DNA from 2 places in the Arthrobacter sp. RAF14 genome. Region 1 is predicted to be linked to the other one. Evidence: riboswitches for the same ligand, from Rfam matches in the RefSeq annotation. Region 1 holds a riboswitch; the other holds the start of a gene.
What was found. Region 1 has a riboswitch for S-adenosylmethionine ahead of metX (homoserine O-acetyltransferase MetX). Riboswitches for the same ligand answer to the same signal wherever they lie in the genome.
Positions count from the first base shown of each region.

Region 2: linked by a shared signal. The riboswitch ahead of AB4Y75_RS03755 (aminotransferase class V-fold PLP-dependent enzyme) and the one ahead of metX (homoserine O-acetyltransferase MetX) in region 1 are both predicted to bind S-adenosylmethionine.

Region 1 covers NZ_JBFREG010000002.1:169,011-172,614, reverse strand. The annotation lists gene AB4Y75_RS08455 (bifunctional o-acetylhomoserine/o-acetylserine sulfhydrylase) at 53-1,372, shown strand; SAM riboswitch class IV at 1,517-1,631, shown strand; gene metX (homoserine O-acetyltransferase MetX) at 1,643-2,806, shown strand; gene AB4Y75_RS08445 (hypothetical protein) at 2,947-3,444, shown strand; gene AB4Y75_RS08440 (SGNH/GDSL hydrolase family protein) at 3,446-3,604, opposite strand, start outside.
Region 2 covers NZ_JBFREG010000001.1:799,640-803,243, forward strand. The annotation lists gene AB4Y75_RS03750 (methyltransferase domain-containing protein) at 1-530, opposite strand, end outside; gene AB4Y75_RS03755 (aminotransferase class V-fold PLP-dependent enzyme) at 704-2,113, opposite strand; SAM riboswitch class IV at 2,151-2,266, opposite strand; gene hisN (histidinol-phosphatase) at 2,339-3,160, opposite strand; gene rsgA (ribosome small subunit-dependent GTPase A) at 3,225-3,604, opposite strand, start outside.

The DNA.
Region 1 (3,604 bases):
GCCGGCGATGGTGGGGGAGACCGTTCCTGGCCCTTGAAATCTAAGGAATGCCATGACCAACAACTGGTCCTTCGAAACCCGCCAGATCCATGTCGGTCAGGAGCCGGACGCCGCCACGGGCGCACGGGCCCTGCCGATCTACCAGACCACGTCCTTCGTGTTCCCGAGTGCCGAGAGTGCGGCCAACCGCTTCGCGCTCGCGGAGCTGGCCCCCATCTACACCAGGATCGGAAATCCCACCCAGGATGCCGTGGAGCAGCGCATCGCCAGCCTCGAAGGTGGCCTGGCCGCCCTGCTGCTCAGCTCGGGTCAGGCCGCGGAGACGTTCGCGATCCTCAACATCGCGGAGGCCGGCGACCATGTGGTGGCCAGCCCCAGCCTGTACGGCGGCACGTACAACCTCCTGGCCAACACCCTGAAGAAGTTCGGCATCCAGGTCACGTTCGTCGAGGACCCGGACAACCTGGACCACTGGCGCGCCGCGGTGCAGCCGAACACCAAGCTGTTCTTCGCCGAGGTGGTCTCCAACCCGCGGCAGGACGTCCTGGACATCGAGGGCGTCGCCTCCGTGGCCCACGAATCCGGTGTCCCGCTGATCGTGGACAACACCCTCGCCACCCCGTACCTCATCCGGCCGCTCGAATGGGGCGCCGACATCGTGGTGCACTCCGCCACCAAGTACCTGGGCGGCCACGGAGCGGCGATCGCCGGCGTGATCGTCGACTCCGGCAAGTTCGACTTCGGAGCGGACCCGGAGAAGTTCCCGGGCTTCAACACCCCGGACGAAAGCTACAACGGCCTCGTCTACGCCCGGGATCTCGGCGCCGACGGCGCTCTGGGCGCCAACCTCAGCTACATCCTCAAGGCGCGTGTGCAGCTGCTGCGTGACCTCGGATCCGCCGTCAGTCCGTTCAACGCCTTCCTCATCGCCCAGGGTCTGGAGACTCTCAGCCTGCGCGTGGAGCGGCATGTGGAGAACGCGCTCAAGGTGGCCGAATTCCTGGAGGCCCGCGACGACGTCGAGCGCGTCGCCTATGCGGGACTGCCGAGCAGCCCGTGGTTCGAGCGGGGGCGCAAGTATGGCCCGAACGGCATCGGCGCCGTGGTGGCGTTCGAGATCGCCGGTGGGCTGGAGGCCGGCAAGGCCTTCGTGGACGCCCTGGAACTCCACTCCCACGTGGCCAACCTGGGCGACGTGCGCTCCCTGGTCATCCACCCCGCCTCCACCACCCACGCCCAGCTGAGCGAGGAGCGCCAGCGCGCCGCGGGCGTCACCCCGGGCCTGGTCCGGCTCGCGGTGGGCATCGAGCACATCGATGACATCCTGGCGGACCTGGACGCCGGCTTCCGGGCGGCCAAGGCTGCCGTCTGAGTCCCTCGGGACATCTGCAGGGCCGCGTATTCTTCGGAATGCGCGGCCTCCTGCGCCCTCCCGGCGAACATAAATCGCGGGGAACCGTCTCATGAGACGTCATCTTCAGAAACGGTCCCAGCGCATCATTTAGACTGGTCCCAGAGTCACGAGTGCCAGTGCCAAACCCCGGTTCGCTGGCCGGCAACCCTCCTCCTGCGGCGGGGTGCCCCGGGTGAAGACTCGGCCCGGCACCAGACGGTGCGGGCAAGCGTCAGGAAACGAGGCCCCATGACCATCGCTGCATCCCGTCCTCTGTCCACCGTGCGGGAGGCCCCCGCCCATGAGCCGGACCGCGACGCCGGCGCACGCCACGGCGTGCAGCGCACCGCCGTCGTCGGGCCGCTGGAGCTCGAAGCCGGTGGCAAGCTGCCGGAGGTCACTCTCGCCTACGAGACGTGGGGAACCCTGGCGCCGGACGCCGGCAATGCCGTCCTCATCCAGCATGCGCTCACGGGAAGCGCCCACGTGGCGCAGGGCGATTCGGACGAGGAAGGGTGGTGGGACGGACTGGTGGGACCGGGCCGTGCTATCGACACGGACCGGTTCTTCGTGGTGTCCGTGAACATCATCGGCGGCTGCAATGGGAGCACCGGGCCGTCGAGCCCCGCGCCGGACGGCAAGCCGTGGGGCTCGCGATTCCCCTTCATCACGCTCCGCGACGCCGCGGCGGCCGAGGCCCGGCTGGCAGACCGGCTGGGGATCCGTCAGTGGTTCGCGGTGGTCGGCGGTTCCATGGGCGGCGCCCGGGCCCTGGAATGGGCTGCGGGATTCCCGGACCGGGTCCGCAAGTGCGCCGTGATCGCCGTCGGCGCCCACAGCACGGCCGAGCAGATCGCGCTGGCCCAGGCCCAGACCCTCGCCATCCGCCAGGACCCGGCTTTCCGGGACGGCGACTACTACGGCGGTCCGGCCCCGGAGGCCGGACTGGCCCTGGCCCGCAGGATCGCGCACATCTCCTACCGCAGTGAGGCGGAGCTGGAAGCCCGGTTCAGCCGGAAACCGCAGGACGGCGAGGAGCCGCTCAGCGCGTCGGCCCTCGCCGAGCGGGGCCGGTACCAGGTGGAGAGTTACCTGGACCACCAGGGCTCCAAGCTGGTCCGCCGCTTCGACGCCAACAGCTACATCGCCCTGACGGAGGCGCTCATGAGCCACGACGTCGGCCGGGGCCGCGGGGGAGTGGAGGCCGCCCTCGCGGACAGCCCGGTCGAGTTCTTCGTGGCTGCGGTCGAGTCGGACCGGCTGTATCTTCCGTCCCAATCCGAGGCCCTCGCCGCAGCCCTGCCCGGCGACGTCGCGGTGCACCGGATCGCCTCGGAGATCGGGCACGACGGGTTCCTCACCGAGGCCGGCCAGTTGGGCGCGCTCCTGGGGACGACCCGCTACATCTGGTAGCGGATTCACCACCTGGATAGCGGACTCAGCGATGATGGATCGGCTGAGGGCACAGGGGCAGGTTCGTCGTGCACAGGGGCAGGCTCGTCTCGGACGGAGACCGTCCGAGGGCGGTGAGTCGCCCGGTGTAGGCTCCGAACATGGCTCTGGAACCACTTCTGCTCCGCCTGGACCGCATCGCCGGAGGACGCCAGGCAGGCGTCCTCATCGAGGAGCATCAGCGGCTCCATCCGAAGACGCGCCGCGCCTTCACCTGGGTGCTGTGGCTCCTGGTGGTCGAGCTCGTCCTGGGGGTGGGGGCCGTCGTCGTCGCACTCGTGCTGGCGAGCAGCGGCGAGCCCGTGCCGTTCGCCGTGTGGATGCGCACCGTGGTGGTGCTGGCCATGACGGCCACCCTGTTCTATTTCGCGTGGCGCGCGACCAAGGGCTGGTACTGGGCGTACCAGCGGCTCCGGCTCTTCGCGCAGATCTTCCCCGTGGTCACGCTGGTCATGGCCGCCATTCCCGGGCTGTACCCGCTCTGGATGGTGACCGAGCAGATCGTGTTCAGCCTGATCATGATCGGCATCGGGGACTTCCTCACGAGCGATCACATGAGGAACGCGTTCCGGAAACCGGCGCCGGCGGAGAACTCCTGAGTCAGAGCTCCTGACCCGGGAGGAACACCGGCCCGGGGACGGGGCGCTTCGGCTGGATGCCGTCGCCGGAGGACTGGTGGCGCAGACGGCGCAGAACCCACGGGAACAGGTGCTCCCGGGCCCAGAGGAAGTCCTCCGTGCGGGCGGTGCGCCAGGTCTT
Region 2 (3,604 bases), on a different contig from region 1:
ACGAAGTGCGGTTTGATGACGTCGCCGGCGTGCATGATGCGGGACAGCCTGTGCACCCACGGGACCGAGGTGTCCAGCTGATTCCAGACCAGCGCCAGGGTCCCGCCCGGGCGCAGGACCCGGACGGCCTCCGCGCTCGCCGCCAGGGGGTCGAACCAGTGCCAGGCCTGAGCCACGGTGATCAGATCGGCGCTCTCCGCCGGGAGGCCGGTGGCTTCCGCGGTCCCCTCCACCGTCGCGACGCCGGGGAACTGAGCGTGCAGTTGCGCGAGCATGTCGGCGGACGGCTCCACGGCCGTCACCTCAAGGCCGAGGTCCACGAGCAGCTCGGTGAACTTGCCGGTTCCCGCTCCGAGATCCACCGCGGACCGTGCTCCTGCGGGAACGCACCACGAGGCCGCTTCCTCCGGATAGGACGGCCGGACCTGCGCGTAGTGTTCCCCGCCCTGCTCGAAGGCCCGGCCCATCTCCCGTCGGGTGGAGGTGTCCATGCGGGGACCACCGGGTGGGGAGACGTGACGGGCTGACATGCGGGTGACTCCTGGACGACGACGGACGTCTCCCGCGGGCCGCCGGGAGACACTGCCGTTAAAGAGTGGCACAAGCGGGACGGGTGCGGATCCCCTCGGGGCGGAACCGCCGCCCGGACCCGACCCGCAGCCGCCCGGCTCAGCCTGCGGTGGTGCTCGGTCCGCGGTGGTGCTCAGTCCGTGGTCGTGCAGGGCGCGGCGCCGGCCGTGCCGGGGGTGTTCGGGGCCCAGTGAGGGTAGCTCCGCTCGTCGTTCGCCGGGACCCAGCGTCCGGCGTCCACGACGTAATCCCAGCCCAGACCGTGCTCGCGGAGCCGGCGGATGCCCTCGATGAGACGCTCGGCGTCCTCGAGCCGCGAGCCCAGGCCGAAGCTGGCACGGAGGGAACCGGCCGGCAGACCCAGACGCTTGAGGAGCGGATGCGCGCAGAATTTGCCGTCCCGGAGCCCCACCCCGTGCTCTGCCGAGAGGTAGGCAGCCACCAGGCCGGCGTCGTAACCCTCCACGGAGAAGTTCACCACGCCGATCGAATCAGCAGAATCGCTGAAGATCCGATGCACGGTGACGCCTTCCAGCGCGGAGAGGCCCTCCTCCAGGTGCCGGCGGATGTCCGCCTCATGCTGCTGCCACGAGTCGTGATCCAGGGAGGCGAGGACCTGGGTGGCGCGTGCCAGGGTCGCTGCGCCGAGCACGTTCGGAGAGCCGCCCTCGTGGCGTGCCGGGCCGGTGGTCCACACGACGGTGTCGAGGCGGGCCTCGCGCACGGCGCCGCCGCCCAGCAGGTGCGGTGTGCCGGCGTCGAGCCAATCGGCGCGGCCCACCAGGACTCCGGCGCCGAACGGCGCATACAGCTTGTGGCCGGAGAAGGCGAGGAAGTCGACGTCGAGCGCGGTGATGTCGATCCGGCGGTGCGGCGCCAGCTGGGCGGCGTCCACCACGATCCGGGCGCCGTACTCGTGTGCCAGGGCGGCGAGCTCGGCGATCGGCAGGATCTCCCCGGTGACGTTGGACGCGCCGGTGACGGCAAGAAGGGCGACGCCGCCGGTTTCGAGTTCCTCCCGGAGGGCGGCGACGGTGGCGGCGATGGTCTCGCGGGCCACCAGGCTCCGGTGCCCGACCCGCTGCCAGGGGAGCAGATTGGCGTGGTGCTCGATGTCCAGGTAGAGCACGTCGCCGGCCTGTTCGCCCTGGCGCTGCGGCAGGCAGCCCGCCAGGACATTCAGTGAATCGGTGGTGTTCCGCGTGAAGATCACCAGGTCGTCCGGGCGGCCGCCCACGAAGTCGCGGACGATCTCCCGGGCGTTCTCATAGACCGAAGTGCTGATCTGGGAGGCGTATCCGGCGCCGCGGTGCACGCTCGCGTAATACGGCAGGATCTCGTTCAGATAGGCCGAGACCACGCTGAGCGCGGGGGCGGAAGCCCCGTAGTCGAGGTTTGCGTAGCGGACCGCGCCGCCCTGGATGAGCGGGGCCTGAATCTCCGCGCCGGTGACCGCGGCGAACGGATTGGCGGCCAACGACGGCGCGTGACCGCGCTCGTTTCCTGCGACGGCGGAGCGGGGGGCGAGGGTGTTGACGGACATGCTGGACCTCTGCATCGTGAGGGGCCCGCACAGGCGGGCACCGCGCTTGCCGCACCACTTTCTGTGGACGGCCTGGTCGTCACCCGGGGCACCCCACCGCGTCTGGAGGGTTGCCGGCCAGCAAACCGGGGTTTAGCGCTGGCACTCGTGACCTGATTACGAGAGTAAAACAGCGGCGCGTCCCCGAAGGAACGCGCCGCCAATATTACGAGGAATATGACCTGCTCAGGGAGCCTGCAGCAGATCGTCCAGCCCGGGGTTGAGCCTCCGGAGGAACTCCGAGTGCAGAATGCCGTTGCTGGCCACCGCGTTGCCGCCGAACGGGCCGTCCTGGCCGTCCAGGGAGGTGAAACGCCCACCGGCCTCGGTCACGATCGGGACCAGGGCCGCCATGTCGTAGAGGTTCAGTTCCGGTTCGCATGCCAGATCCACGGCGCCTTCGGCGAGCAGGCAGTACGACCAGAAATCCCCGTAGGCGCGGGTGCGCCAGACCGTGTCATGAAGGTCGAGGAATTCGTCCCGCAGGCCGAGTTCCTTCCAGCCGCCCAGGCTGGAGTAGGAGAGTGAGGCGTCCTCGAGACGGTGGACGTCGGAGACCTTCAGGCGGGTCGCCGAGGCCAGGGACCGTCCGGTGTAGGCGCCGTGACCCTTGGAAGCCCACCAGCGGCGGCTCAGGGCGGGGGCGCTCACCACGCCGACCACCACTTGATCATCCTCGATGAGGGCGATCAGCGTGGCCCAGACCGGCACGCCGCGTACGAAGTTCTTGGTGCCGTCGATCGGGTCGACCACCCAGCGGCGCGAGGAATGCCCTGTGGTGCCGAACTCCTCGCCGATGACGGAATCCCGCGGACGGGCCCGGGAGAGCTGAGCGCGGATGTACTCCTCGGCACTCCGGTCCGCGTCACTCACGGGCGTCAGATCCGGCTTGGTCTCGACCGTCAGATCCTGGGCCTTGAAGCGGGCCATGGTCAGGGCATCCACCTGGTCCGCCATGACATGGGCAAGCCGGAGGTCATCGGTGTAGTTCTGGGAGGAGTCCGTCATGGGTTAAACCGTACCCACAAAGCGAGCGTCCCAGCTCATCCGGGCCCCGGACGTGACCGCGCCGTCAGGGCGTGCCGAGCTCCTTGGCCTCGCGTTCCTCCTGGGTTCCCGCGTCCAGGACCCTGCGTAGCGACTCCAGCCGCGACGCGCCGGCGGGCCCGGCGTGGCCCTCGGCCACCCAGGCATCCAGGCCGCAGCCGACCGCGTGCGCTCCGTGCTTGCAGCCGCGCTCACAGGCCTCGGTGCCGGGCGCCAGGTCCGGGAACGCCTGCAGGATGCGTTCGGGGTCCACGAGGGCCAGACCGAAGGAACGGACGCCCGGGGTGTCCACGATCCAGGTGCCGGGCTGTGCGCCGGGCATCTGGAGCGCCAGGGCGGAGCTGGAGGTGTGGCGTCCGCGGCCTGTGACCGCGTTGACCTGGCCGGTGGCCCGTTCGGAACCGG